Regions from separate parts of the Halioglobus sp. D3-4 genome, predicted to be linked through region 2. Evidence: riboswitches for the same ligand, from Rfam matches in the RefSeq annotation. Region 2 holds a riboswitch; the other holds the start of a gene.
What was found. Region 2 has a riboswitch for cyclic di-GMP ahead of AC0L6S_RS14655 (GspH/FimT family pseudopilin). Riboswitches for the same ligand answer to the same signal wherever they lie in the genome.
Positions count from the first base shown of each region.

Region 1: it holds a riboswitch for cyclic di-GMP, as region 2 does, so the genes downstream of both, AC0L6S_RS02255 (alpha/beta hydrolase family protein) here and AC0L6S_RS14655 (GspH/FimT family pseudopilin) in region 2, are expected to answer to the same signal.

Region 1 covers NZ_CM147907.1:528,591-544,179, forward strand. The annotation lists gene AC0L6S_RS02240 (hypothetical protein) at 1-295, opposite strand, end outside; gene AC0L6S_RS02245 (hypothetical protein) at 596-904, shown strand; gene AC0L6S_RS02250 (PEP-CTERM sorting domain-containing protein) at 1,119-1,682, shown strand; gene AC0L6S_RS02255 (alpha/beta hydrolase family protein) at 1,802-3,676, opposite strand; cyclic di-GMP riboswitch class I at 3,686-3,772, opposite strand; gene AC0L6S_RS02260 (4'-phosphopantetheinyl transferase family protein) at 3,949-4,770, shown strand; gene AC0L6S_RS02265 (B12-binding domain-containing radical SAM protein) at 5,240-7,243, shown strand; gene AC0L6S_RS02270 (SDR family NAD(P)-dependent oxidoreductase) at 7,339-15,589, shown strand, end outside.
Region 2 covers NZ_CM147907.1:3,365,385-3,380,973, reverse strand. The annotation lists gene AC0L6S_RS14665 (ammonium transporter) at 1-661, shown strand, start outside; gene AC0L6S_RS14660 (SHOCT domain-containing protein) at 788-994, shown strand; cyclic di-GMP riboswitch class I at 1,224-1,310, shown strand; gene AC0L6S_RS14655 (GspH/FimT family pseudopilin) at 1,501-2,076, shown strand; gene AC0L6S_RS14650 (GspH/FimT family pseudopilin) at 2,206-2,823, shown strand; gene pilV (type IV pilus modification protein PilV) at 2,807-3,439, shown strand; gene AC0L6S_RS14640 (PilW family protein) at 3,436-4,482, shown strand; gene AC0L6S_RS14635 (PilX N-terminal domain-containing pilus assembly protein) at 4,479-4,979, shown strand; gene AC0L6S_RS14630 (pilus assembly protein) at 5,023-8,907, shown strand; gene AC0L6S_RS14625 (type IV pilin protein) at 8,907-9,356, shown strand; gene AC0L6S_RS14620 (hypothetical protein) at 9,380-9,691, shown strand; gene AC0L6S_RS14615 (HAD family hydrolase) at 9,827-10,534, opposite strand; gene xerC (tyrosine recombinase XerC) at 10,536-11,468, opposite strand; gene AC0L6S_RS14605 (DUF484 family protein) at 11,476-12,210, opposite strand; gene dapF (diaminopimelate epimerase) at 12,256-13,086, opposite strand; gene lysA (diaminopimelate decarboxylase) at 13,101-14,366, opposite strand; gene lptM (LPS translocon maturation chaperone LptM) at 14,381-14,557, opposite strand; gene cyaY (iron donor protein CyaY) at 14,674-14,997, shown strand; gene AC0L6S_RS14580 (DUF3187 family protein) at 14,984-15,589, shown strand, end outside.

The DNA of each region.
Region 1 (15,589 bases), 2.3 Mb from region 2:
TGAAGCCGCTCAGTATTTCAGAGGAAACAATAGCCTTTTCGCAACCGGAGAAGTACAGGTCGAGGATGGCCTGACCCTTTTTGCTGTCATTGTTCACCTTGCTATAGGTTTGCCTGATAAAGGTATCCAGCAGCTCTCCATTACCTGAGTTGATCCTGAATTTTTTTGCCTCTCTATCCAGCACTGTGAAATGGTAACCCTGGTTTGCAAGACCGCTCTGATTGATCGCGAGCCAGGATTGTAACGCCGAGGAGCCTGTCTTCGGACAACCGATATGCAGAATCAATTCCTTCATTGCGCAGCTTATATCCTGTCGTCACGTTGAACGCACGAGTTGTCGATTGCACTAGCCATATCTGAGTTTCCGGAGAATTGGTGGGCACTGTGTTTGCCGGTGTAGCTGCGGGGGAAATTGTAGAGCATCTGGATACGGGAGTCTTGCTGTGCCTGCTTTCCTCACCCTGGAGTATGAGAACTGGATCAATCCGTCGGCCTGTTTATCGACGGTGTATGGGCTGGCCAGTTGAGAGATTTTCAGTAGGCAATTTTCGAATTCGAACGTGTTGAGGTGATCAAGGGTTCCCAGTGCACTTTGTTGAGTAAGAATGCCAGCTTCGGTGCTAGCAGTATCCTGTTGCGTCGAATGGGCGATGCGTTTGGCCACTGTATCGAGGGCGGCTTCGAGGTTGAGTACGAGAGTGTCGTAGGCTATGCGTCGTGGGCCACCACCATTGGCAACCTTAATCGGCCGCTCACCGTCGCTCTACAGGCGCGGTACAACCTTAAGTTCGCCGCACCGTTGCTACCACTGTTCGCTGGCGATGCGCAGGTGTGCCCGCTGTTGGTGCAGGGAAGTGTCAGTTTTTTTTACATGCTCGGATCGTCACCGATGGTACCTTGTTGAAAAATAAGGCAATATCAGCTTGGCCCGCAAATTGCATTGATTATATAGCGCGCATTTCTGGTTCGGAAACACGTTTCTCGACAGACAATCGCCTCGGCGGTGACTGCGTGATGAATGCGAGTAAGAAGATTGCAATTTTGGCGATATGTGCTTTGCTTAATAAGTGCGTTTCCAGATTGTGATAAATTTTATCTGGGGAGGTCAGGGAGAGGACATGAAATATAAGGCGTTGAAGCTCGTTTCTGCACTGGCTGTAGCCTCGGCGTCATCGCTGGCGCAGGCCGTACCCGTTGCCTTTACCGATGTGGTTGCGCCGGTTAACGTCCCTATCATTGCGGTAAACTCGATCTTTCCCAGCTTCTATTACACGCACAGTATTCTCGACGATGGTTACAATCCTGCCACTGATACGCTGATCAGTGCCGAGATAGTCTTCAAGGTGCGCGATGATATCCGCAATGAGGAACCTTTCCCCTACGACCCCAGTGCTGACCCGATGGTGGCTGTTCTGGACGATGCGGCGCACATCTATTCCTACGAAGTGAATTTTTCCGATATTGTCCAGAATGTCGATCTGGCCATCATCACTGATGGCGTGCTGATCGTTAATCTGCGTATTCCCCAGCCGCGATTACCTGAGTGGAGTTGGGATTTCTATCAGTCGACGCTCAATGTGGTCGCCGACCGAAATACCGATATTCCCCTGCCAGGTACGCTTTTGCTGATCGGTGCTGGACTGGCATCGCTGGGTCTGTCACGTCGGCGGGTACGCGGCTAGAGCAGCCGCGGCGTGAACGGTTGCATCTGGGGAGCGCCCACCACCGAAGCTATCGATTAGAAGTTCAGACGTGATCCGGCACGCGGTAGACGCATGCCGGTCGGGTGCAGGCCGCGCTTCTATTCCTCGGCCACGGACTCGAAGAATTCCAGTATTTCCGGGCCGTATTCAGGCTGCCAATAGTGCGCTTCCAGGCTGCGCGGCGTTTCGTCGTCGACCAGGAAGGTGCCGTGAAGGTTGTAGCCTCGGGATAACAGATTCCCCTTCGCTTTGTCCATGCAACTCAAGTCAACAGCGCCATCCTGTTTGTGGTGCAACAGCATGAATGGTGGGTAGTTCACAGGGTTCTTTGACTCCCACGCCATTTCCCGGGTGCTGCTAGGAAGGGCGCAGGCATCAATGACACTGATGGCTTGCATGGACTCCTTGTCGAGGTAGCCCCCGGGACGAAGTTTGTCTTCTTCGACATCTGTCGCAGGGCAGGTAATCAATGCGCCGTACGGGTCGCCGGCGGCAACGGGGGCAAAGGCCGCGATGCTGTCGTCAAAATGTGTGGAGGCTCTGGTGGTCATAAACCCACCGTTGGAAATGCCTGTCATGAATATTTTCTCGTTGCTTCCCGCTGGTCGTAGGCCGGGAATGGTGGTGCCGAGCACCTGTTCGATATAGGCAATATCCCTGTTCTCTTCGGGCGGGCTAAGGGCATCAAAGCGCTTGCCGCAATCCTGCCCGGTATCGTCCGTAAAGCCGCTGGAGTTCAGCGAGAACACCGCAAAACCGGCATCGATGGCGGCTTCAGTGAGCGCAAGCATATCGTGGGTAAGCGCTCCCTCAACACACCAATCCGAGCTGGCGCCGCCACCACCGTGCATAACGACAATGGCACCTTTGGCCCAGGCTCCGTCAGCTGGTGCCCGCCACAACAGGTTTCGTTGCTCTCCCTGTATATCCAAAGACACTGTCTCCCAGAGACGCTCTCTGCATTCGGCGACAGGATCGGGAGCGGCTTCGGAGAAGATGGATGAGTAGGTGGAATCCGTGTAGTACCAATCTCCCTCTATCAGAGACCACAAGCGCATATAGACCGGTGTGCCGTCTACGGGGATACCGGTGACAACCAGGTTGGTATCAGCGGTGAAGCTGCTGAAAATGTCTGAATCGGAGGGTTTATCCAGAATTGCCGGATCGCTCGCTACGGAGAGCGCGTACTGGGTTGCACCCTCAGCAGGTGCCCACTCGATACGCTGGGCATGTTGCTGTAATTGACTGTCTGGGGCAGGAGACACAATTTCTGCGGGTTCAACCACTGCTGAAGTAAACTGAAAGTCCTGCCAGGTCCAGCGCGTTTTGATTCGCGAATAGAGGCGAATGTGAATCTCAGATCCGTCCTGGGGTAGTCGAGGGAGTGTTACGGAATTCCCGGTGCCGTACCAGGCAAATATGTCGACCCAGGGTGGTTGTGAAATAACTTCATACGAAGAACCTACCGCCAACAGATAGGCATCGGTTCCAACGCCGGCCCACTCGAGAATATCACCGGATTTCAGCGGCTCAGACGGGAGTGGCGCGGTGATTACGGCAGGTCCGTCCTGCACGCCGCTCTCAGTGCTAAAACTGGAATCCTGGCTGCTCCAACCAGAAGCGGTTAAAGTCCAGAGCTTGAGGTAAACCGTTCCGCCGTTCATCGGAACGTTGTAGACGTCCACAGATGTTTTCTTGCGGGCGTCCTGAAAGCTGATATCACCCCATACTCCCGGAGCGACTGCGGCCGCACTGGTACCCACGCCCAGCATATAACCCTGAGCTCCCGGTTCTTCAGTCCAGGAGACCGTGATAGTGGAGCGGGTGACTGTCTCACCTGGCGCTGGCTGGACGATGCCGGCAGTAACTTGCGTCGAGCCGGCGGCAAATAGCAGTGACAGGGCGAGGAGTTTCAAGGAGAGGTCAAATCGCGACCCCGCTAGATATGAAAAGACACGTAAAATACTGTTCATTGTTCCCATCCAGGTGGTCCCGCTGCCATCGCACTTGCGCGCCTTAGGCCGGTGACTTTGCGTCCCTGTCTTTCGACAGGTTTGCCGTTTACAGAATGCTTCGAGGTCAATGTAAGCCATAGGGCTTGTGATATGCAATATAAGAATGGAGAAATAGCATGAAAATTCTATTGGATTATGTGATGGAGTTGGCAATCTCGAGTCAGGCATCGGATAATTCTGCGGCGTCCACCGCTTGACGCAAAACAGGGTGTATGAATAGGGAGGGCGGATTGCCACTACCATCGAGAGGTCTGCTGGAGTTGCCCGAAACAGGTATCCACTTGTGGCGTACCCGGCCGCAGGACTGCGTCGACAGTGATTTACTGGCGCGCTATCAGGATTTGCTGACTGAAGCGGAAAAAGCTAAACAACAGCGCTATAGGTTTGAGAGAGATAGGCACAGCGCACTGGTGACCAGGGCCTTTGTGCGCGATCTGCTCTCTACCTACGCAGATGTGGACCCCGCTGATTGGCGCATGGAGATCGGGCCTAAGGGCAAGCCTGAGCTGCATAATTCACCTGTGCCGTTGCGTTTCAACCTCAGTCACACACCGGGGCTGATCGTGTGCGCGGTTACGCCCCTTTATGACATTGGTTGTGACGTAGAGTCGCTGGGCCGTCGCAGCGATATCCTGTCGATTGCAGACCATTATTTTTCGGCGCAGGAGGTTCAGGAGCTTTTCAGCCTGCCCCAGGAACAGCAGCGCAGCCGCTTTTTCGACTACTGGACCTTGAAAGAATCTTATATCAAAGCCCGCGGTCTCGGGTTGTTCGCCCTGCCTCTAAAGAGTTTTTCTTTTGCAATAGGTCACGCCACTGTGCCGGAGGTCAACAGCAACGTCCGGCTCAGTTTTGCACAGGATATTGATGATGAGCCGGCGCTATGGAGCAGTTGGATTTTTTACCCGAGCCAGGAACATCGAATTGCCCTGTCTGTCCGTACCGGAAGGCGCGAGGGGGGGCAGTGCCTGTCGCCGCAGGATTATTCTATCCGCCATTTTGAAACCATTCCCCTGGCTTTCAAGCGGGAACTTAGCGCATTGGGCCAATAACGCGCGCCTTTTTTGTGCACCCAATCACTTTTGTAGGGACTATTGTGCCAAATCTTTACACATCTGTGGTATTGGTGGTCACTGAAACGTCGATATTAAAGCCAAGGTGCTGTTAATCGGGGGATTCTGCGCTTTTGGACTGAATATTGCTTGAAATATAGTTTCACAATAGCGGGCCTGTCTCAAGGTGCTAAACTCAGGACGATTGAGGTGCATTACCGTAAATCCAGGATATTTAGGAAAATACATTGCATTTAGTATGGCTTTCCAGTGGTATGGGATAGAGCAGGGGTATACGTTTGGGTCTTGTCGTATCAAGTGAAGCCTCCTTTTGTTGGTGTAGCAGCACCGTGTATCTGTTTGAGGATAGGCCGGGTTGGTTAGCTCTCTACTCCCTGTGGCGGGATTGGAATTGCTATATAAATGTCGAGAACTGCTGTATCCAGCAGGTATTGGGGGAATCGCGAGGATGAAGAAGATCTTACTGGTAAGTCCACTATCGGATAACGAGTCACTGTGGGTTACCGGTGAGGAGTCGGTAGAGGTCAAGAACAACTTCCCACCGCTGGGCCTTGCAACACTGGCTGCAATGACGCCAAAAGACCGTTTCGAGGTGCAGCTCTGGGATGAGATCGTACACGGCCCGATTACCGCTGCAACCTTGGAGCAACTCAAGCCGGACCTGGTGGGCGTTACCGGGTACAAACACCATCTCCCCCAGTGTCGCACCGTCGCCAGACTTGCCCGGGATGCAAATATTATTACTGCTATCGGCGGGCCGGGTGTGTCGGGCTCGCCTTACGATTACCGCGCCGAATTCGATATTCTGTTTATCAATGAAGCAGAATTTATTTGGGGCCAGTTTCTGGATGACTGGGATGCGGGTTCCTATCAATCCGAATACCGCCAGATCGACAAGCCCGATCTCGATGAATCACCGTTACCCTGCTGGGACAGCATCGCCGACGATATGTGTAAGTATGCTATGGGCGTTGTCCAGACTACCCGGGGCTGCCCCTTCGACTGCGAGTTTTGCGATGTCATCTACCTGTTCGGCCGTCGCATGCGCCACAAGCCTATCCCGCAGATTATCGAAGAGGTACGCATGCAGGCCTCATTCGGCCTGACTAACATCTTTTTCTGTGACGATGAGTTCAGCGGGGATCGCAAATACGCCAAAGCACTTCTCAAAGAGGTGATCGAGCTCAATAAAGAGTATGACGGAGAGCTGGTATTCTCCACGCAGATGACGATAGCTGTTGCGACAGATCACGAGTTTCTTTCCCTGTTGGCCGAGGCCAATTTCGATCTGGTGTTCATGGGTATTGAGTCGCCCAATGAAGAGGCTTTAAAGGGCGCAAACAAGCGGCAGAATCTGAAGGGCGATCTTATCGAGAACGTGCATATGACGCTCGCGCATGGCATGGGTATACGCGCTGGAATGATTGTCGGCTTTGATGACGACGATAAAGATATTTTTCAGATGCACTACGATTTTATTCAGGAATCGTGTTTGACGAGCATCGCGATCAATATGCTCAAAGCGCCACTGGGCACGCCGATGTGGATTCGTATGATGCGCGAGGGGCGTGTCCTGAATATGGCCAAGAACAAGAATCTCGGCCATGCCAGGACATATACCAATATCCTGCCGAAGAAAATGAGCCGGGTGGAGTTGTTGGAGGGTTATCACTGGCTGCTGAAGAATGTTTATTCCTGGTCCAGCTTTGCCCAGCGAGTAATAGGTTTTGTCGACCTGGTGAAGAATCCCCCAGAGCCCAATGCAGTTACAAAAGCGATAACACAAGACGAAATACTCGCCCGGGTGCCGCAGACCGACGAAGCCAGGCGAGCGATCGCTGACATGATGCAGCACACACTGGCAACCAAGCCCGGCTTGATGCGCAAAGTGAAAATTCTGATTATGCAACATGCCAGTTACTACGTGACGATCTGTGAATTGCTGCCGCAGTTGGAAAATCAGATCAGACTTGAAAAACTCGGAGAAGTCATTCTGGAGAGTGATGATCGTGCGACGCCGCCACCGGTGGAGTTCAGGCCGGCTTTTGACAAGCTGTTTCCGGAGCTCTACAAACGCAGCTACTACAGCCTGAAGGACCTTTCGAATCAGAGTCAGTGCCTTACCGAAGTCTTTCTGGAATTCCTGGTGCGATGGGGAGCAGATTTTGCCGGTCTGGAGAGTTATCACTTCGATATGATGAGTGAGCTGGTGGATCGCTCCTGCGCAAAATTCAACGATATGAACCCTGAGGATTTCGAACCCTGCAATGAACGCAGCGGCGAAGTTCCAAGGTACAAAAAGTTGCGCATTGCTGACGATATCTACAAGAACGTATGGATAGAATTATCCGAACTGCAGCATCAGACGCAACTTCAGAAGGAGGCGGGCAATCTGCAGCATTCACAGCCAACGGCAGCCGCCCAGGTGGTTGAGGTTATCAATCTCTCTTGAGTGATTTGAGGGTGGTTGTCGACACTGTGATCGATGCGCAGATCAGGGATGTTTCGGGGCTATGAAGCCGGCGAAAGTGGCGGGGTAGGGAAGAGATGAGTCTGGAAATTTTCGTAAATTCGTTACCGGGTATTTGTGACGCGGGCCTGCCGGTTGCGGCTTCCAGATCCGGGCACGCCGGATTGCTGGATTTATCTTTTCTCGATCCCGAAAATTCCTCCTCAGCAGCCAGTACCTCCCACGATCCCCTTGTTAATATTGAACGCCTGATCGAGCAGGGCACTGACGACCGGTTCGGTTTCATTCTGCCTCCGCAGGAGAGCGTGTTTGATCAGTTCATTTCAGCGCAGCTTACCGAAATACCTTATATCGTTCTTACGCTGCCATTGCGCGATACTGCCAGCGATGATGACGTTAGTATCGATGCAGATTATATAGCTTTCTGGCGACAAAGGGCGCGCCGGCTCGGCCTGGTTGTCACATCTGCCGAAGAGGCAATCGCCGCTGCCCAACTCGGGTTCGACTTCCTGCTGGCAAAAGGCAGTGATGCCGGTGGATTGGTCGGCCAGCAGACCAGTTATGTATTACTGCAATCCGTGCTCGCAGTCACTGATCTGGATACCTATGCGTGGGGAGGTATAAGCCGCTACACCGCTCTGGCCTGTGTCGTTGCAGGGGCGGCAGGTGTCGTACTCGACTGGCAATTTGCTCTTCTCAGGGAGTCGCCGTTGGAGGGTGCCCTGAAACGTCGTCTGGAGGCATTGGACGGCAGCGAGGCCACCGCGCTAAGACTGTCAATGTTCCAGCAATGGCAGGCGCTGGACCTGCCTGGCATGACCGCAGTGGGTGCATTGTCCCGAACACTGGTATCTGCTGCCGGCGGCGGCGCAGGGCAGGCGTTGCGCGACGAGATCATCCGCCTGTACGCCCATAACAGTCCCAAGCACCGGTTGGTTTCATTGGGCCAGGACGCCGTGTTCGCCCGGGGGTGGGCAGAGGAATTTCCCACTGTGGCGAAGGCGCTTGCTGCGCTTTCTCACTATGTGGATGAGCAGTTACCGCTTACAGCAGAGAATGCGTTTAGTGAGGATAGCCCGCTAGCGCAGTCCCACCGTACCCGATACCCCATTGTCCAGGGTCCGATGACCCGGGTGAGTGATGTGCCCGCGTTCTGTGACGAGGTGGAGCAGGGTGGGGCGTTGCCGTTTCTCGCCGTGGCGTTGCTCAGCGGCAGTACATTGACGTCCATGTTACAGACGACCAGAGAATTGATGGGTGAGCGTTCCTGGGGTGTCGGTTTGTTGGCGTTTAATGAACCTGAATTGTTCCGCGAGCAGATGGCGGCTGTCGATGAGGTCAGGCCGCCTTTCGCAATATTGTCCGGTGGGCGAGCAGACCAGGCATTGGCGATGCAGGAAAGCGGTACGCTGACCTATTTGCACGCGCCCTCGCCCTCGATTTTGACGGATTACCTGCAAAACGGTGTGCGCAATTTTATATTTGAAGGGCGTGAATGCGGCGGACATATCGGGCCGCGTACGAGTTTTGTTTTATGGTCCTCAATGATAGAGACGCTGCTGGGCGCGGGGCTGTCTGACAAGGATTTCGCCGAGCTCAAGCTGCTGTTCGCCGGCGGCATTCACGATGCAGTCAGCACGGCCATGGTATCGGTGCTGGTCGCACCGTTGACGCAGCGCGGTGCACAGGTTGGTGTCCTGATGGGGACAGCGTACATCTTCACCGAAGAAGCCGTTGCCACCGGCGCTGTGGTGCCAAAATTCCAGCAAGTTGCGCAGTCTTCCCGCTACACCGAGATCGCAGACACCGGTGGCGGCCATGCTATCCGAATGGCACCGACACATTACTATGAGACATTTCTGCAGGAGAAGGCGCGCCTGGAAGCGCAGGGTCTGAACGCCCAGCAAGTGCGCAAGTCACTGGATGAAAGTAATATTGGACGGCTGCGGATAGCGTCTAAAGGGGTCTGTCGGCAGGACGCAGAAGCGGGTTCCGCACTGGTTGAGATTGACGAGACCGAGCAGCAGCGCGAAGGTGTCTACATGATCGGCCAGGTCGTGGCACTCAATGATGACTTGTTGTCGATAGAGGCGCTGCACGAGCGAGTGTGCGAGGGCGGCTCCCGATTCCTGCGTGAACGGCAGGCGTCACTGCAACTCGACGCAACGCCGGAAAGTCATGGTGAGGCGCTCACTGGGGAGCCCCTGGATATAGCCATCGTGGGCATAGCGACGTTGTTGCCGGGTGGGGCGAACGACAGGCAGAGCTACTGGGAGAACATTCTCCGCGCGCACGATGCGATAACCGAGATACCTTCCGATCGTTTTGCCTATGAAGACTGGTTTGACGCCGACCGCAATGCGCCCGACAAGATTTACGGCAAGTGGGGCGGGTTCGTCGATGACATACTATTCGATCCACTGAAGTTCGGTATCCCGCCCAATTCCATACCGCAGATCGAACCGATGCAGTTAATTGCGTTGAAGCTGACAGAACAGGTCCTGCAAGATGCCGGCCTGCTCGAAGACAACCCCTATCTGGATAGAACCGGCATTATTCTGGGGATTGGTGGTGGGGCGGCTGAACTGGGTTCCAATTATATTGTGCGCTCCATGCTGCCTGCCTTGCTTGAAAACCCCAGCGAAGAACTGTTACAAAACCTGCCACAATGGACCGAGGACAGCTTTGCCGGCATCCTGCTCAATGTTGTGGCTGGCAGGGTGAGTAATCGCTTTGATTTCGGTGGTATAAACTTTTCTGTCGACGCAGCCTGTGCTTCATCGCTGGCCTCTGTGTATCTGGCGTGTCGGGAACTCAGCGCCGGGACAAGTGATGTTATGGTCGCCGGTGGTTGCGATACCACGCAAAACCCCTTCGGCTATTTGTGCTTTTCCAAGACCGGTGCCCTGTCTCCACGCGGCAGATCCAGCACCTTCGATAGCGATGCCGACGGCATCGTAATCAGTGAGGGTCATGCAGCGGTTGTGCTCAAGCGTTTGGCCGATGCAGAGCGCGATGGTGACAAGATATACGGCGTTATCAAGGCTGCCTCCAGCGGCTCCGATGGCAAGAGCATGGGCTTGACCGCGCCGCGCGTCGAAGGGCAGTTGCGAACACTCAAGCGGGCCTACCAGCAGGCAGGTTACAGCCCTGCCAGTGTTGGACTGTTTGAGGCGCACGGTACCGGCACAGCGGTGGGAGATCGCACAGAAGCACTGGCACTGGGTCAACTGTTGCAGGAATCAGGTGCCCCTGCCCAGAGTATTGCGGTCGGCAGCGTGAAATCGATGATAGGCCACACCAAGTGTGCAGCAGGTATTGCGGGGCTGATAAAGTCGACATTGGCGCTGCATCATAAAGTCCTGCCGCCGACAATGAACGTGGCCCAGCCCAGCGCCGACGCCAATCTGGTAGACGGCCCGCTCTACGTTAACAGTGAATTGCGCCCGTGGATATCGCCGCAACACCCGAGGCGGGCGTCCGTGTCTTCGTTCGGCTTCGGTGGCACCAATTTCCACATCGCTATGGAGGAGTACACGCGCTCGGCGATACCGCAACACGAATTACGCCTGCGCAATGCGATGGCCTCTGAACTCTTTGTGTTCAAGGCACGGTCTGTGGCGCAGCTGCAGCAAAAGCTTGTCAGTTTTGCGGCCGAGCTGTCGACGGCAATTGAGAAGGAGGTTGAGGTATCCATTGCCGAGCTCGCCTACGGCCTGCATCTGGATAATGAACGTGTGCAGTTTTCGTTGTTGGACGAGGACAACCGGTTTGAGAGTGTTGCAATCGTCACGGGCTCGCTGGGGGAACTGCTCGAACAGGTCGGTCTTGCGCAACAATTACTGGATGACAGCAGCACCCCTGTCGACACGTTGCAGGAAGCCCTCGAACAGGCACAGTTAAACAATGTATTCGTCACGAATGCCCCGCTGGTCGATGGTGGCAATGTCTGTTTTCTGTTCCCCGGACAGGGCTCCCAGTACCTCAATATGCAGAGAGACCTGGCGCTGGAGTTCAGTGAGCTGGCGCAAAGCCATCACCGGGCTGACACTGTGTTGGCATCTTCACTGCCCGCGCCCCTGAGCCGCTACATTTTCCCCAGGCCGTTTTTTCACGATGAGGCGCGCCGCGCAGCGTTCGAGACCCTGAAGCAAACGGATATCACCCAGCCCGCGCTGGGCGTCAGCTCTGTGGGAATGCTGCACCTGCTGCAATCTTTCGGTGTTTCGCCTAATGCCGTTGCCGGGCACAGCTACGGCGAGTTTGTCGCACTGTACGCCGCCGGTTGTCTTGACGAGAACAGCTTGTACGAAGTGTCATTCGCCCGCGGCGATGCCATCATGCAGATGACGGCAGAGAATGCCGATGTCGACCTCGGGGGCATGCTGGCGACATCGGCGGATCGGGAGATCCTGACCGAACTGCTTGACGGCATTGATAACTGCTGGATATCCAATCTCAACAGCCCTCGGCAGACAATCTTAAGTGGCACCCGGGAAGGGCTGGCCAAGGCTGCCGAGTTGCTGGAAAAGGCCGATCTTGGTCAGGTTCCCATTCCCGTTGGTTGTGCGTTCCACAGTCCGATTATGACGGGGGCGCGCGAACGTCTCGTGGCAGCATTGGCGCAGGTTGATTTCTCACCGGCCAGTATTCCGGTGATGAGCAATACCACCGGTGAAGCCTATCCGCAGGGTGATACGGGCGAAATAGTGAGTGAATACCGCTCGCTGCTGGAAGCGCAGTTGACGTCACCTGTCCGGTTTCAGGAACAGATCGAAAACCTCTACATCGACGGCTACCGCGTATTTGTCGAGGTCGGGCCCGGTAATGTGCTCTCCAAGTTGGTCACACAGATTGTCGGCGACAGGCCACACGCTGCCATCAGCACCAATGTAGAAGCGATCAACGATGTGACCTATTTCCAGTGCGCGCTGGCGCGAATGATTGTTCAAGGTATGGCGGTGGATTGTGAACGGCTATACAGCGGCCGCGATATTCAGCCGGCCCGATTGGCAGCGCTGAATAAGCAGGCAAAGGTAGAGCCCGCTGCCAGTATGTGGTGGTTGAACGGCAGTTACGCCAGACCCGTGGGCGAGCCGCCACGCAAGCCGCGTCCAAAATTCAAGCTACAGAATGAGCAGGAGATGGCGAAGATAAAGCAGCAGCTGCAGGCACAGCAAACGGCACCCCGCATTGCGCAGCAACAACCTGTTCAGGATATACCGGTATCCGCACCCGCCTTCCAAGCTGGCTCGTCCGATATCAGCGCACCAGCCGCGCCTGGGATGGCAGGGGCTGCAGACGATGTAAGAAGCCAGATGATGTTGGGTTTCCAGCAGAATATGCGCAAGTTTATTGAGACCCAGCAAGCGGTGATGACAGCATATTTGCAATCCAGAGGTGCATCGACTACTGCACCGTCTATTGCAGTGCCCGGTGTCTCGCAACAACCCGGTATCCCCGCTTCATACACTGCGCCTGTAGCGATGGATACAGGAACATCAGTCGCTCCCGGAACGCCACCGGAGAAAACGCCAGTGCACGATACACAAATCGTTCCACCGGCACTCAGCGACACCGTCGTTGCGCCGCCGGTAAGCGCACCAGTGCAACCGGCGCTGGATTTGCAGCAGATATTGATCGACATGATTTCCGAGAAGACCGGCTACCCGCAGGATATTCTCGACCCGGATGCCAATCTCGAGGCCGAACTGGGTATCGATTCGATCAAGCGTGTGGAAGTCGTGGCAGCGTTTCGAAAGATCGTGCTGCCCAATATGGATACGCCCAGTCAGGAGTATATGGAGCAGATGTCTGCGGTGCAAAGCATCAATGACATCCTCAATGTGATCCGCCCCTATGTTGGCTCCGCGGCTGCCTCGACGGTGCCGACCAGTGTGGTGACCGCACCCGATGCCGCTCCAGCTGCAGCGGCACAACCGGCGCTGGATCTGCAGCAGATTCTGGTCGATATGATTTCCGAGAAGACCGGTTACCCGCAGGATATTCTCGACCCGGACGCCAACCTCGAGGCCGAACTGGGTATTGACTCGATCAAGCGTGTGGAAGTCGTGGCAGCATTTCGAAAGATCGTGCTGCCCGATATGGAGACGCCTAGCCAGGACTATATGGAGCAGATGTCCGCGGTCCAGAGCATCAATGACATCCTCAGCGTGATTCGTCCCTACGTCGGCACTGTGGATACAGCGTCAGCGGTGGAGGCAGCCATTATGGTGTCCACTCCCGTTGCCGTTGTTGTAGCACAGCCAGCGCTGGACCTGCAGCAAATCCTGGTGGATATGATTTCCCAGAAGACCGGATACCCACCGGAGGTGCTGGACCCGGATGCCAACCTTGAGGCCGAGCTGGGTATTGACTCGATAAAACGTGTGGAAGTCGTGGCAGCATTTCGAAAGATCGTGCTGCCCGATATGGAGACGCCCAGCCAAGAGTATATGGAGCAGATGTCCGCGGTCCAGAGCATCAATGACATCCTCAACGTGATTCGTCCCTACGTCGGCACAGTGGATACAGCGTCAGCGGCGGAGGCAGCCATTATGGTGTCCACTCCCGTTGCCGATGTTGCAGCACAGCCAGCGCTGGACCTGCAGCAAATCCTGGTGGATATGATTTCCGAGAAGACGGGTTACCCGCCGGAGGTCCTGGATCCGGATGCCAACCTCGAGGCCGAGTTGGGCATCGACTCGATAAAACGTGTAGAGGTTGTCGCAGCGTTTCGCAAAGTTGTATTACCCGATATGGAAACGCCGAGCCAGGACTACATGGAGCAGATGTCTGCGGTGCAGAGCATCAATGATATCCTCAATGTGATCCGGCCCTATGTGAATCAGGGGAGAGACACAGCTGAAGCTTCCCCGACAGCAGCGGATGCAACAGCCGCTCAACTGAAAAAACCCGTATCGATCACACCGGCGATAAAGCGTGCACGTGCCGAAGAAATCTGTCCGCGCTGTGTGGTAAGACCGGTGCCGGCAATAGCCGGGCCAACTTCATCATCGGGGCTGGCTGAGGGCGCACTCCTGCTGATATACCAGCAGGAGGACAAGCAGCAGGCCGCGTTATGCAAAGCCTTGAGTAACGCGGTAGCCGAAAAAAATGTCATAGGTGTTCCTGTTTCTCTGGCCGATCTCGGCGACCGTGCGGCCGCCGAGACACTGGTTCAGGCAACGCGCAGCAAGCACGGCAATATCGTGGGGTTTGTTCACCTGGCGGCGACGGGCGCCTCGACAGACCTGACGGAGGTGGATGCTGCCGCCTTCCATACATTGCTGGATCAGGAAGCGGGTTCGCTGCTGTTTCTCCTGCAGGCGCTGGATGAGGAACTGCGCGCCGCCGATGGCAATACGTTTACCGCATTGTGTGCCACGCTGGGTGGCGGCGAGTTCAGCGCCTTCGATGCAGCGGGTGCTGGCGCTCCGGATGTGACGGAAGAATGCCGTTATCCCTGGCGGGGTGCGCTTGCCGGTTTGATTAAGTGCGCTGCAAAAGAATGGCCGTTTGCGCATTTTTCAGTCGTTGATTTTGATGAAAACCCGACTGCGGAGCAGATGCTGTCCGAGCTTGCGTCCGCCGGAAGCGGGGAGATAGAAATTGGTTACCGCGGCGGCGAGCGGCTGGCGTTGATAGTTGCCGCTGAGACGGTTGAGCCGCTTACGGATTCCGCGATCGAACTGGGCCCCGATGACACGGTACTGGTTACCGGTGGTGCCAGAGGCATAACCGCAGAGGTAGCGAAATCCTTTTCACTGGCCTGTGGGGCCCACATGATACTGGTGGGTCGTTCACCCGTGCCCATGCCTGAATCGGCGGCCACGGCCGCCATAGACAGCCCGATAGAACTGCGTAAACACCTGGTGAACGCAGCGAAAGACTCGGGCGAAATACCCCAGCCCAAATTGCTGGAACAGGCGCTGAAGCAGCTGCTTGCCAACCGGGAAGTCAACAGGACACTGGATGCTATTCGTGCAACGGGCGGCTCAGCGGAATACGTCAGTTGTGACGTTTCCGATTCGGACGCGTTTGCGCAGTTGCTCACAGAGCTACAGTCGAAGGATAAGATTTCAGGTGTTATTCACGGCGCCGGCATCATTGAAGACAAGGTGATCGTCGATAAATCGCCAGAGTCGTTCCGCAGGGTTATCAGTACGAAGGTCGATCCGGTGCTGGGTATGCTGGAACATCTGGATCTGGCGAATCTGAAAGTCTGCCTGCTGTTTTCATCGGTAGCGGGCTATTTTGGCAACCGCGGGCAGGGCGATTACGCCGCTGGCAACGAGATACTGAATCGCATTGCCCGTTGGATGCAGC
Region 2 (15,589 bases):
TGCGGATGGCTCTGTTCGGCCGATTCCCGGTGCCAACCTGCCTATGGCGACGCTCGGTACCTTTGTACTCTGGCTGGGTTGGTTCGGCTTTAACGGTGGCTCTGTCCTGGCGACCGCCAGTGTGGAAAGCGCCAACGCTGTTGCGATTGTTTTCATGAACACTAACGCGGCGGCAGCGGGTGGTTTGATTGCGGCGCTGATCGTAGCGCGCATGATGTTCGGCAAAGCCGACCTCACTATGGCGCTTAACGGTGCCCTGGCGGGACTGGTCGCTATCACTGCTGAACCTTCTACACCTTCGGCCTTGCAGGCAACTCTGTTTGGTGCGATAGGCGGTGTGCTGGTGGTCTTCTCCATCGTTGCACTGGACAAGATGAAGATCGACGATCCTGTCGGTGCCATCTCTGTGCACGGTGTGGTCGGTCTGCTGGGCTTGTTGTTGGTACCTGTCACGAACGACGGTTCCTCCTTCAGCGGCCAGATCATCGGTGCTATCACAATCTTTGTCTGGGTCTTTGTCACTAGCCTGATCGTCTGGGGCATCCTCAAAGCAGTCATGGGTATCCGTGTCAGCGAGCAGGAAGAGTACGAAGGCGTGGATGTGGCCGAGTGCGGCATGGAAGCGTACCCAGAGTTCGTGGGTGCGAGCGGTAGCGGCTGATACACGGGTAAACTTTGCGGGCGCGTCTAACGATGCGTGCTTGGGGGGCCTTTCGGCCCCCCTTTTTTTATTTCATAATACAGCTCGTCCCACAGTTGAAAACCAACGGCAAGAGGAATACATACTATGATGAAAACAAGTCTACTCGGAGCCTGCGTCTTTGCGCTGGTGATTGCGCTTTCCGGCTGCGGCGGAACGGATACCAGAACTACCGTGCAGTCGTCCCAGACACAGGGCAAGCAGTTGCTGGATCTCAAGGAGGCCTATGACAAAGGTGTGATTTCCGAGAAAGAATATGAGAGGACCAAGGAAGATATTCTCGACCAGGATTAACTCCCACTTCTTATTGATCGCTCACACAATGCAGCAGGTTTACTAGCAGCCCGCGGGCGCATTCAGTGATACTGAATCGTGTTTGGTGATCAGTCTTTAGAGACTCGCACATGGCGTGCGAGTCGGTCTTCAGATATAACCCCTGCGTATTTCGCGATATCAATTAATATCATGGCGGTAGGTCATTGACCTGTTGTCCGGTATTGAAATAGTCTGTGAGAGCAAACCAGTTCTGAAAAGGCAAACCCACTGAAAGGTGGGGACGCAAAGCAACCGGTCTTAGGGGCGCAAGCCCGATGATAGCGGAGCCGCCGGAATGGAAAGTGTCATCACTGTGTGCACTGGGGGGCTGTTGCAGCGCCCTACGCCCGCACCAAGTGCTGGAGACAGTCCAGTACCTGCCCTTCCCCCGTCTCTTCTCCCAAGCCGAATCTTTGCAGCGCTTTTCACTCACTGAGTCCAGTGGGGTTTGCCAATATCCGTCTACTGGAGAGTTAGCAGTCGCAATGAAGATGAACAGGCAAAGTGGTTTTACGCTGATCGAGGGGATGGTAACGCTGTCAGTCGTCGCTGTGTTGCTGTCGACAGGCGTGCCGTCGTTCAGTGCAATGATCAAGAACAACCGGTTGACGTCAGAGAACGATGCGCTGCGCGCTGTACTTGCCTCCGCGCGTTTTGAGGCGAAAGCGCAGCGCACGACTGTCACTGTCTGTCGCAGTACCAATGCCATTGACTGCAGTGTCGGCGATTGGGCGGACGGTTATATAGCATTTATAGATCTCGACGAGGACGGCCATCTCGACAGCGGTGAGCAGTTGCTGGAGCGCCATGCCCGGGAAAACCAGGGTGTTGCGGTCAGTTACAGCCAGGTGACAGATATCCTGCAGTTTGACAGTAGTGGTTATGCGGCTGCTGGTAATGCCACTTTTACGTTCTGCGACAATCGCGGCGCGCCACAAGCGCGAGGGCTGGTCGTTTCGGCAGTCGGTGTAATGAGAATCGCCAGAGTGTCGGAAAGCGAGGGCTCAACTCATATCGTTAAGGATCACGTTGGAAATAATGTTACTTGCAATGCCGGTTGAAAACAGCGGAGACAACATTGATGCACAACACTGTGATGCATCTCTACGATTGCGAATGCAGTGCGTGATATTGCGGGAGCTTTCCCCTATTTTGTGGCGGCGCGGTAAAGGCCGCAGGGAGACAACTGAATGACACAGTGCAGGGAGAGAGGCGTCGACGTTTTACGCAGGCGTTCCGGGTTTAAGCGAGAGAGTGGGTTCTCGATTATCGAGTTGATGATCGTACTGGTCATCGCCTCGATTCTGGTAGCGGCTGCCGGGCCAGGATTTATGGATTTGTTGGGCAATAATCGCACAATCTCAGAGGTCTACACTTTACGCGCAACGCTCAATAATGCGCGAACCGAGGCATTGGCGCGCCGGGCGTTTGTGGTGGTCTGTCCCACAACCGACGGCCAGGCCTGTTCGGGCTCGGACGACTGGTCAACAGGATACATGGCGTTTGTCGATACCGACGACGACAACACTGCAGATTCCAGTAACCCGGACGAAGAAGTTATTCAGTTTGAAAACGGGCCGCGTCCTGTCGACCTGGCATTCAGTAACGGCAATAGAGTGCGTTTCGGTGCGCAGGGCTCTGCGCTGGGTTTTGAAGGGACGTTCACATTCTGTGATGGTCGAGGTGCGGAGTACGCCAGGGGGCTCAACATTAATCCCGTGGGCAATCTCTCTGCGGCTACGGATTCTGATGAGGACGAAGACACTATTGTGAATGATGCGGATGGTGACAATGTTTCCTGCGGCTAAGCAATCCCTCTCAGCGCGCAATCGCGCCCAATCCGGGTTCACCCTGATCGAGGTTATGATCTCCGCTGTCATTCTGGCGGTAGGGGTGTTGGGCGTCGTCAGTGTGCTCGCCATGTCGAAGGTGTATCAACACGAGAGCATCCAGCGGGTTCGCGCAGTGGAGCTGGCCGACGGAATCTTTGAACGTATCCGCAGGAATCCAACTGGCGTTACCGGTTACGATACTGGCCTCGATGCCCCGCTGGGCAATGGCAGCGCGGGCGATGCGCCGGACCCCAATTGTCGCGGCGCCAGCTGCAGCGCTGTTCAACTGGCAAGCTACGACCTGTGGGACTGGGAGCGGCTGCTCGATGGTGCGGCGTCAACAGTGGATGAAGAGGGTGAAGCGGTTCCTGTAGTGGCGCTGCGGAATGTCCGTGCATGCATCGACTTCACCGCCGACGCGGGCAGGGTCAACACCGGAATCGTGGACGTGATCATTCAATGGCAGGGCGTCAGGGAGACGTCAGATGCGGTCGATGCCAGTGGCGTTGTTTGCGGCGAGGCCGGTGACGAGGACGCCACCTGGCGCCAGCTCATTGTGAGTAGTTACGTAGTTGATGAGTCAGAGCTATGAAGCGCAACAGAGCATCGTTGAAAACAGCTAAGTCGGCACAGGGTTTTTCCCTGGTGGAGCTGATGGTCGCCATGTTGTTGGGGCTTATTGTCGCCGGTGGAGCCAGCGCTGTTTATCTGGCTTCCAAACAGTCGATGACGGAAACTGAACAAGTGGCCGGCCTTTCAGAAAATGGCCGGTTTGCGTTGCAACTTATCGCTAATGCAACGCGTCATATCGGTTTTTACGGTGGTGCCAGTCCGACCGATATCCGCTGGGATGCCTCTCTGGGTGCCGTTGCCGATGATTGCTCCGGCGACGCGCGGGCGTATGACACTGCAAACTCAATTTTTGCGGTCCGCGCTACGAGTGCAACGGTTCTGGGCTGCATCACGGACGCCGTTCCCAACACGGATGTGCTGGTTATAAAGGGAGTTGAGCCCAACCCCCAGTGGGATGCTGACCCCGAAGATCCTCTGGCTGAGCTCAATGGCAGGATTGACTTCCCCGCCGGTGCCTGGAGCTCGGAGGAGGTGTACGTCATCTCCAACGGCGAGGCTGGTCTTCTGCTGGATGGGGCTGATGGGGTAGACACGCCGCCAGATGTGGGAGAGGGCAGCGAGTTTGCGTTCGGCACGGCATGGCCCTACCGATTGCAGATATTTTATGTGCGCGCGGGAGACACGCCGACGCTGGCTCGCAAGGTGCTGGTCTGGGATGGCACGGCCGGGGCAATGAAGGTCGAAACGCAGGATCTGGTGCCGGGTGTGGAGAATATACGCTTCCTGTTCGGCTACGACAGCGTGGGCGACGGCAGGGTGGATACGCTCTCCAATTTGACAGAGGTCAACTCAGCTGACGCGTGGTCGCAGGTGATTTCACTACAGGCCTTCATTCTGTTGCGCAGTGAATTGCCAGATCCAGGCTATGACAACGAAAAATCCTACCAACTGGCGGATCTACCGCCGATAACGCCGGCAGACAATGTACGCCGGATTCTCCTGCACTCCGATATGGTCATGCGCAATCAAAGACTGGTCCTGAACGGGGGGTCATTTCAATGACAGGCTTTAAGAACAATGCTTCGAACCAGCGCGGAGTCGCGCTTGTCACTGTGCTGCTTTTTCTCGTGGTCGTCTCTTTTCTCGCCGTTACCTCTGCGCAGAACAGTGCTCTGGGCATGAAAATGTCAGGCAGTATGCAGGATTCATATGTATCTTTTGAGGCGGCTGAGGCCGGTGCATACGCGGCGCTGGGGCTGGCCGGTAGCGCAGCGGATCCGTTCAAGCGGCAGGCCAAGGTCGAGCATCCATTCGCGGACCTTGATGTCCACCCTCTGCGTAATCAGGCTGATGAGGTAGACGATATCCCGGTAGATGTCGATGTGTTGCTCCTTTCCACGCAGCGCGCCTGTCCGCGTCCCCCGGAGGGCCGCGGCGGGTCGAGTGTGGCGGTGTTCGACTGCGACTATTATCAGGTGGAGTCCGAACACGATGTTGCGGGGCGGGCAAGAACACAGGTCAAGCTCGGCGTGGTAAAAACAGTGATTGGTAGTACCTGAAAAGCCATTGGATAAACGGATTAGTTGTCCCGGGGACAGTAGCATGCATAGCACAGTGGAAAGAATGTTTAAACTTGCGCCTTGTCTGGTCGTGCTCGCATTGATGGGCCTCGTATTCCCCACCCTGGCTGATGACACTGAAATCTATCAGGCTGAATACGACACGAGCAGTAGCGGCGCACGGGCAAAAGTACTGATCGTCTTCGATGATTCCGGCAGTATGAGTACGATGGTGGAGCAACAGCGCCCGGACTATGATCCCAATGAAACCTATGATGTTAGCGTGTCTGCTGACAGGGTTTACTGGTCTACCGATGGCAGTACACCGTCAGCCAACAGCGACAACTATTTCCTGGCCTCTAAAAACCGTTGTGCCTCCTCCTATGATTCGCTGGACGAAGAGGGCAGGTTCACCGCCGAGCGTGCGAGACGCTGGGTCGATTCCACCGTGCAACAGGGACAGTGCAGTTATGAGTGTCCGGCCGGTACAGAGTATCGAAACCTTCCAGGACAGAATAACGATGGCTGCTATGAGTGGACAACTACCAATGTACCGGTGACCAAACTGGTCTACTCCCGCAATGATTCCAGCAATCGCTGTAGCGGTAATCTGACCTACGTAGACTACGGCGGCGGTGATGCCTGTTACGAAGAGGTGGCGTCCAGTGACTACGTGGGCGGCTGGATAGAGCGGTCAAACGACTACAGAAACAGCTGCTACGGTGGTACTACCTACCTGTACGTGGACCCACAGGGTGGCAACAATGCATACGATGCCTGCTTTGAATACGTGACAGCGCCGGAATTCACGCAGGAGACAGATTGGGTGTGGTACGGCCCCCGGGAGCAGGTGTGTGAAGAAGATACCGATGTGCCCGGGTCTTGGCAGAGCCTCAGCAGCAACGTGCACTCGCCGACGCATGTCGAATGTCGCGATGATGTGACCAATAGTAATGACGGCAATGGCAGCGGCCAGGGCAGCGGCTACCCGCAGAATAATGTTCTGAACGGCGAGGAGTACAGTTCCAACCCCGATGCCACTGTGCAGTGGGGTAGTTCCCCCTATACGTTTTTCACCTCGCATTATATGAACTGGTATCACGACGACAGCCTGGTTGAAGCCCGCTCCAGACTGGATATCGCGCAGGATGTGATATCTACCATTATTGCCACCAATACCGGTATTGATTTTGGCTTGATGGAGTTCAACTACGACGAGGGCGGTCGGATTGTAAACCGCATTATTCCCGATATGACAGCTGCGCAGCGCACCAATCTCATCAGCAAGGTTAATCTGATGGATCATGCTGGCAGTACGCCCATGTGTGAATCGATGTATGAGGCGTTTAACTATCTCGCGGGCAGGGATGTCGAGTATGGCAATTCGGCTCAGAGTGGTAGTGACAGCCGGGGTGAATACGATGTGCTTTCAAAAGACTCCCAGGCGGAATCTGGCGGGAAGTACATCACGCCTAATACCGAATGTGCGTATACCTACGTCATACTTATGACCGATGGTTTCCCGCAGAGAGATACCGGCGCCAACCAGCGCATCAAGGATATCACCGGGAGAAGCTGCGATACCTATGAGGATGCGGATGGCAACGATACAGAAAACTGCCTGCCGCAACTCACGGAGTATATGGCAAACAACGACCTGGCACCCAATACCGACGGCGACCAGTTCGGCGTTACCTATACCATCGGCTTTGCCACCGACCAGGAGCTGCTCAAGGATGCTGCTGAAAAAGGTAAAGGCGAGTATTACAAGGCTGATAACGCAGAGCAGCTGACAGAAGCTTTCCAGGGCGCGATTGTGGGAATTCTCTCAGAGGCCACCACATTTACCTCTCCGGCGGTCGCCGTTGACACGTTCACTCGGACTCAAAGCCGCGATGAAGTCTATTACGCCATGTTTAAACCGGGTTCCTCCGTAGACTGGATAGGGAATATCAAAAAGCTGAAACTTGATTCCGATTCGGTCCTGATAGATTCAGGCGACAAGGCGGCACTGGACCCGATCACAGGGGACATTAAGCCATCGGCATCGACGTTCTGGAGCGTGGGTGTGGATGGCGCGGATGTCGATAAGGGTGGTGTGGGTGCACTACTGGCCGTGCGAGATCCGGCTACACGGGTGCTCAAGAGCAACACCGGTACGAACGGTGCACTCGAAGCATTGAATACCACGAATTTTGACGCCAATGCGCTTGGCCTGCCGTCGAATAGTGCACTCTACAGCCTGCTGGGAGCGTCCACCCAATCCGCATTCAACCAGCAAATTGCCTGGGCGCAGGGGTATGATGCCTATGACAAGGACGGAGATGGCATTACCAATGAGCCCAGAAGCTGGGTTCTGGGTGATATTCTGCACAGCCAGCCGCTGGTACTCAATTATGGTGCGCTCGGTGATGCCACTGAAGATGATCCCGATCTACGGTTACTGGTGGGATCCAACTCCGGTTTTGTACACATGTTCGATAACGATGACGGCGCCGAGGACTGGGCATTCTTTCCGAAAGAGCTGGCGGAGATTCTCCCCGAGCGCAGAAGGAATGCCACCTCCAGTGACAATATTTACGGCATGGACCTGACGCCGACAGCCTATACCTACGACAGCAATAATGACGGCACGCTCGATTCATCTGAGGGTGACAAAGTCTGGGTTTACCTGGGTATGCGCAGAGGCGGAGACGCATATTATGCGCTGGACATCTCCAATCCCGACAGTCCCTCCTTTATGTGGCAAATCGACAGCAATACAGCGGGCTTTAGCGAGTTGGGCCAGACCTGGTCGCAGCCGGTCACCACAACAATACCCGGCTATAAGGATAACAACGGTGTCAGAAAACCGGTGTTGATCTTCGGGGCTGGCTATGACACCGCCAAAGATGCATCCGGCGTGGGAACTGCAGATCAGTACGGCAGAGGGATATTTATCGTCGATGCCCAGACGGGAGCACTGATATGGAGCGTGACGCCCGCGGCCAATAGTGCCACCAACTTGTCTGAGCCGGGCCTGCTGCACTCCGTGCCGGGGGGGGTTACCGCACTTGACAGTAACGGCGACGAGATGACCGACAGAATTTACTTCGGTGATACGGGCGGCAACCTCTGGCGTGTTGATATGCCTGGCTCATCGCGCCCCGACCCCAGCCAGAATACCTGGCAGATCACCAAGTTGGCAGATGTAAACAACGGTACTGCCGCGACCGACCGGCGCTTTTTCAACGCTCCTGATGTTGTGCGTATCCGCCTTGGAGGGGTGGCTGTGGATGCCGTTATGATCGGTACGGGCGACAGGACCAACCCCAATGCTATCGATGTAGAAAATCACATGTACATGATCAAGGATCTCGCGGTGTCGACGTACACTACCGCGCGGCCGAACAGCTCTACCTGTGCGCTGGAAGAGACGGTCGACTTTCGCTGTAACTTGCCGCTGACGGTCGGCGATTTCTATGACATCACCGACAATGCCATTGTCAACGGCACTGACGAAGAGAAGACCATCGCGATCGATGCCCTCAACAGTGCGCATGGCTGGCGTTATGAATTCACCAGTAATGGCGAGAAGAGTCTTGCCAAGACGGTTACCATCAACGGCAAGGTTTACGTGCCGACATTCACCCCGGCCAGCCTTTACAACGACATTAACTCGTGTGAGCCACAGTCGGGCACTGGACAGATGTATGTGTTCGACCTCTATAACGGGGATCGCAATGTCATTAATCTCGGTTCGATCATTCCCAATGCGGTATCACTGCATTTCTCTGAGGACGGTGCAATCCATGTGCTACTTCCACCGGGTGCACCAGCTTCAAGCATTGGGCACCCTGCTACAATTGAGTGTGCGGGTGGTGTCTGTGATATCAACGAGTCAATGCGGGCTCCCTATGGTAACTTCTGGTACCAAGAGGAGTACTAATGATTCACCCGAGCATGCATAAGCGTAGCCACAGAAGCACCAACCGCGGATTCACACTGATTGAAGTGATGATTGTCGTCGTTATTGTCGGCGTGTTGCTGGGGATAGCGCTTCCCGGTTACCAGAGCAGTATGGAGAAAGGTCGGCGCTCCGATGCCAAGTCCGCACTGCTGGATGCCGCGAATAGGCAGGAGCAGTATATGATGGACCGGGGAACCTATACAGAGGATTTGGAGGATCTTGGTTACGACGATCCCGCTGTTTCGCCGGACGGCCACTACAGCTTGACGGCCGATGCCTGTGATGGCGGGTCTATCGCCCGTTGCTTTGTGCTTGCCGCAACACCGATAGAAGGTATGCCCCAGGCATACGATACGAGCTGTACTAAATTCGAATTGGGTTCAGATGGTTCGAAATTGTCGGAGCCTGACGAAGAAAACTGTTGGTAGAAAGGTATAAAGAGGTGGGACCAATGCTGAACATCATATCTGTGCTACTGCTCACAATGTCAATGGGTATCAGCACGGCAGCCCTCGCCGAACGGCAGTGGCCGGAAACGACCTACGCCTGTCAGGTCATCACGAATTCCGAGGCGCAGGGTTTAGTGAGCATGCAGAGCCTGTCCCTGCAGGATGCTGAGTCTGGTGCAGTAGGAAAGCTGGCAATAACGCTCGCCGGTAATAAAGGGGTTGCTGCCAGCGTCAAGCAGTGTATCGAGGAGCGGTCGGGGGCAACATTCACTGATTCCAGCTTTCAGGGCTGGTACGCGAAGCTCGACAAATAGTTGAACCGGCAGCTCTGTCGGAACTCGGCAATCCAAATCTGCTGTAAGATCTTCAGGCGAACCCCGGAATAGGGGTTATGCGCCAGTGCTGCGTTAACGCCGCGGCAGTGGAGCCCCCGGGAAGACAAAGCGAACCTATACCCGAGAGTGAAAGCTGTCGATAACCTTCGGCAGTTCTCGCAGACTCCCGATCTCCCGATCTGCCGGTTGACCACCAGGCCATGTCGCGCGGCGGCCGTTCACCCAAACAGTATGCATGCCGACCTCCTGTGCACCCTGTACATCGTGCACAGGATCATCGCCCACATGCACAATATTGACGGCTTCCAGTCCGGTATGACTGAGCGCAGCATGAAACATATCCGGGTGTGGTTTGCTGGCGCCGATGTCCTCGGCCAGGAACGCGAAATCAAAATATTCACCCGCGTCGGTTTTGTAGATATCGGCATTGCCGTTGGTGAGTGCGCCAAGTGTGTAGCGTTTGGCCAGTTGTTCGAGTACGCCGAGCGCCTCGTCGTAGAGCACCACCTTGCGCCGTTCCTGCAAAAAAATATCGAATGCCTGTTCCGCTCCGCTGCGGGCCTCCGACTCGTTATAATCCGCGGCGATCAATAATTCGTACAGGGTCTGGATGCGCATCTTGCTGACGTGGTGCGCCAGTTCGGGGTGACGTTTCCATACCGACTTCTTGAATTCAAACAGCGCGTCGTGATCCAGCGCTTCCACCGCACCCGGCCGATGCAGCTTCAGCCAGTTCTGCTGGGCCTCTTCCGCCCGCAGCAACGCCGGTTCTACATCCCACAGTGTGTTATCGAGGTCGAAGGTGATAACAGAGATGGTCATATCAGTCGCCCTTGCGGCGTTTGGCCCGGGGGTGGGCGTTATCATAAACTTTAGCCAGGTGCTGGAAATCCAGATGCGTGTAGATCTGGGTGGTAGAAATATTGGCATGCCCCAGCAGTTCCTGTACCGCGCGCAGGTCGCCGCTCGATTCCAGCATGTGGCTGGCGAAAGAGTGCCGCAGCATGTGGGGGTGCACATCCTGGCGCATGGCGGCCTTGCGACCCTGCAATTTGAGGCGCTCCTGTATATTGCGCACACTGATTCTACGACCGCGATTACTGGTAAACAGCGCGCGACAATCCGGCCCGCCTGCACTGGCCGGGGGGCGAACGTCCAGCCAGCGTGCAATGGCCTGCAGCGCGACAGAGCCCACCGGTACCGTCCGGGTTTTTCGACCCTTGCCGGTGACGGTTAACAGTTTGGAGTGCGGGTCGATGTCGTCGATCTCTATCGAGGCCAGCTCCGCCAGACGCAGTCCCGCACTGTAGAATAATTCGGCGATGGCACTGTCGCGCCGGGCCGTGATCGAATCGGAGTCGAATGACAGGTATTTGTTTACCTGATCGACATCCAGTGTTTTCGGCAATTTACGCGGTTTGCGCGGCGCCTGTACGCTGGCGGCCGGGTTGCGCAGGATGCCGTTTTCACGTCCCAGAAAGTTATAAAATGAGCGGGTAGCAGACAGGCTGCGCTGGATGCTGGCTCCGGCGAGCCCGCGGCGATGCAGTTGGCTTGCCCAGGCGCGAATATCGGCTTCGACCAGTTCGTCAATACTGTCTTTGCCTGTCGTATTGCAAAAGCGCTCTAACGAGGTCAGGTCGCGCTGATAATTGCTGATGGTATGCGGCGAGAGTTGCCGCACGTCGCGCAAATAGTCGAGGAAGCGCGTCGCAGCCGCCCCTAGTGGAACGTCCTGCTCGGGCGTATCGTACACAGTGGCCTCAATCGCTCTCCGTGTGCATGCGCGCTAACAACTTCACCATCACGTCGGCGATATGCGACAGGAACAGTGTGCCCGTCGTATTGTTATAGCGGTTCGCATCGGCGCTGCCAACGGCGATCAAGCCGATAGGCTCACCATCGGATGATTTGTCGAAGAGCGGCATTATAGCTGCGGAGCCGATTTCGGCGCTCTGGGCAAACAGAAACGTCAGTTCTTCCGTGCGCAGCGTGCCACAGACTGCTTTGTGGCCGCGAAAGAGTGAGCCGATCGCGCGTTTTACGGCGTCCCGGGGTTCAGTGCGCCAGCCCTCTTTACTGCTGGTGTCGCCGTACAGGATCATACTGGCTAGACCGATCTGGAAATCATCTTTCATGGAGTGCATAAAAATACTGTACAGGCTCTCTATCGTGTCGGCATCCAGCAACTTTAGTACCAATGAGCGGGTCTGTTCGTACAGTATGTCGTTGTCTTTGGCATTGGCGGTGAGTGTTTTAAGTCGCTGGCGAATCTCCGTATTGCGCTCACGCAACACACTGACCTGTTTTTCGACCAGCGATATCGCGCTGCCGGAGGCGTGCGATACGTGGAGGTAGTCCAGCATATCGGGATTTCGCTGGAAAAAATCGTCATGGTTTTTGAGGTATTCGCGCACGGTCTCGTCGTTAAGCCCCGCTTCGCTGGCTTGCTCCGCTGCTATTTCCACCGCTGCTTCCCGGTTTTTGCTCGCTGACATTAGTGCTACCTCTCACTGCTGTAGGTTGGCCCCACTGGCGGGGCCTCAGATTTTAATCGCGCCTTCGAATACGATTGCGGTGGGGCCCGTCATCATCACGGGGTGACCCTCGCCCGCCCACGATACGGAAAGCTTACCCCCCGGCAGTCCAACTGTCACGGATTCGCGTAACCAGCCGCGAGTAATACCGTACACGACGGCTGCGCAGGCTCCCGTACCGCAAGCGAGAGTTTCGCCCGCACCGCGTTCGTAGACACGCAGACGAAGCTCCCTCTCCGAGACAAGCTGCATAAAGCCTGCGTTTACCTTTTTCGGGAAATCGGGATGCGACTCGATTAGCGGTCCCAGCCGCTCGACGTCGGCCTGCACGGTGCTGTCGACGCGCAGTATTGCATGTGGATTACCCATGGACAGTGCGCCAATCTCCAGTGATTGCCCGTCCACCTGCAGTGTATAGCTGGGCGCTCTGGCATCGGCCCGCAACGGAATATCGGCGGGTTCAAAGTGCGGGGCTCCCATGTTCACTTCAACATCATGGTTGGGGCGAACGCGCAACTCGATCACACCGGAGCAGGTCTCGACGCTGATGACTTTTTTCGTCGTCAGCTTTTTCTCGCGCACAAAGCGGGCGAAACAGCGTGCGCCATTGCCACACTGTTCAACTTCGCCGCCGTCGGCGTTGAAGATGCGGTAACGAAAATCGACATCCGGGCTCTGCGGTGGTTCGACCACCAACACCTGATCACAACCTACGCCGAAATGCCGGTCCGCCAGTTTGCGCACGTCTCGGGGGCGTATTTTGAAATGCTGGCTGATCAGGTCGATGACGACAAAGTCATTCCCCGTACCGTGCATTTTTGTGAACTTTACTAACATACATTCCTATCCGGTCAACCCTGCGATGATGCTGCGGGTAGACAGGTCTCATGGCGGATCAGGTCTGCGAATTCCTCGCGCGAGCGTATCAGGTGCACCTCATCGCCATCCACCATAATTTCCGCCGCGCGAGGGCGGCTGTTGTAGTTTGAACTCATGGTGAAACCATAGGCGCCGGCGCCAAACATTGCCAGCACATCGCCGGGGCTGAGCGACAGCACTCTGGATTTGCCGAGAAAATCGCCGGTTTCACAGACCGGCCCCACGACATCCCACTGCGCCTGTTGTCCTTCGCCGTTTTGCTCAACACGCTGAATGTCCATCCAGGCCTGATAGAGCGCCGGCCGTATCATGTCATTCATCGCCGCGTCCACCAGTGCGAAGTGGTGGTCCGGTGTGGATTTCAGGTATTCCACCTGCATCAGCAGCAGGCCAGCGTTGGCAGCGATTGACCGACCCGGTTCAAACAGCAATTGCAGCTTCCGATCTCCGAGTACCTCGCGTATCGCGCCGATATACTGCGCGATGGAGGGCGGTTCTTCGTCGGCATACTGTACGCCGAGTCCGCCGCCCAGGTCGAGGTGATGGATCTCTATGCCCTGCTCGGCGAGTGAGTCCAGCAGCGCCAGCAGGCGGTGCAGGGCGTCGATAAAGGGGCTGATCTCGGTGAGTTGCGAGCCGATATGGCAATCCAGTCCCACGATGTTGACAGCCTCGAGCTGCGCCGCGCGCTGATACAGCTGCATCGCTTCAGCAATAGTGAGGCCAAACTTGTTTTCGCGCAGGCCGGTTGAGATATAGGGGTGGGTTTTGGCGTCCACGTCGGGGTTCACCCGTACCGATATCGGCGCCACGCGGCCGAGTTCAGCGGCGACCCTGTTCAGCACCTCCAGTTCCCCGGCGGATTCCAGATTGAAACAGTGGATACCCAGTTCCAGCGCGCGTGCCATTTCTGCGGGCTTTTTGCTGACACCGGAGAATACGATATTGGCCGGGTCGCCACCGGCGGCGATAACGCGCTCCAGCTCACCACCTGAGACGATGTCAAAACCGGCGCCCAGACGCGCCAGCACATCGAGTACCGCGAGGTTGGAGTTGGCTTTCACGGCGTAGCAGATCAGGTGCTCGGTACCCTGCAGGGCCTGCTGATACGCCAGAAAGGCGGTTTCCAGAGCCGACCGGGAATACACATAGCACGGCGTGCCGTGAGTCGCGGCAATTGCGCTGACGGCGACATTTTCGGCAAACAGGCTGCCCTGTCGGTAGGTGAATGCTGTCATTGGTCTGTCTCGTTTCAGGGCGCTTTGCGCGGCTGTTCAGTGCTGCTGTCTTTGTCAGGCGCAGGCTCGGCAGCAGCGGGCGGCACCGGAGGGGTCTCTTCCGGGGGCATATACAGTGGCCCCGTCTGGCCACATCCGGCGAGGATGACAAACGCGATCGAGAGCAACAGCTTTGAAATGTAATAATTCATGAGTAAATTCCGGGCAATGGAGTACAAATTATACTGCCCGCTAGTAAGCAGTGCGAACAGCCCTTATCATTGAATTGTGCACACTTTGCTGAAATCCCCTGGTGATGATCAAATCAATGATGACCGAATCAGAGTTCAATGAGTTGACCGAGCAGGCCTTCGCCGCGCTGGAAATGGCGCTGGATGAGGTCGACGCTGATATTGACTATGAAGCCTCCGGTGGCGTGCTCACCGTCATTTTCGAAAATACCACGCGCCTGGTGTTCAGCCGTCAGCCACCGACACGGCAGCTATGGTTGGCGGCGCGCGCTGGTGGTTTTCACTTTGCATTCGACGAAGCGGCCGACGACTGGCGCGATACGCGTACTGGAAACCTGTTCAAGCCCTTTGTGGTGCAACAGATGCAGGAACAGGGAGGGGTTGATTTTGCCTGGTTATAAAGTACTGCGTTGCGTGTCGCACAAGTACACGAAGCGCTTGGGTTTGGGGTGTGCGGCGGTTCTGGGCGCATGGCCCGCGATCGCCAGTGAACCCCTGTATGTAAAAAACCTGAGCCCGGTGGCCGGGTTGTTCGGTCTGCCCTCGCAACGAGACGCTGCGACCACGGGGCAGGGCGAATGGGAGGTGGCCCTGCACGGCAGTATCGCCAACCACTATGTCAATGAAAGCCACTCCACAGAATACCTGAATTTTGATGGTGAGACGGGGCGTGTGGCACTGGAATTGCGCTACGGCATCGCCCGGGATTGGGATGTACAGCTGGAAGTCCCCTGGCTGGATCAAAGTGGCGGCGACCTCGACCACCTGATCGACGATTGGCACGATTTCTGGGGCATGTCCGATGGCGGGCGCTCAAATGTGCCGCGCGATGTGCTGGATTATCGCTATACCTCGACCAGGGGCGGTTTTTCGCTGCAGGACGATACTTCCGGTATCGGTGACGTCAGCGTGGCAGTGAACTACGCGGTCTATCGCGATGAGAACTCCACCGTCAGTGCGGCGCTGGGCTACAAATTCGGCACTGGTGACGAT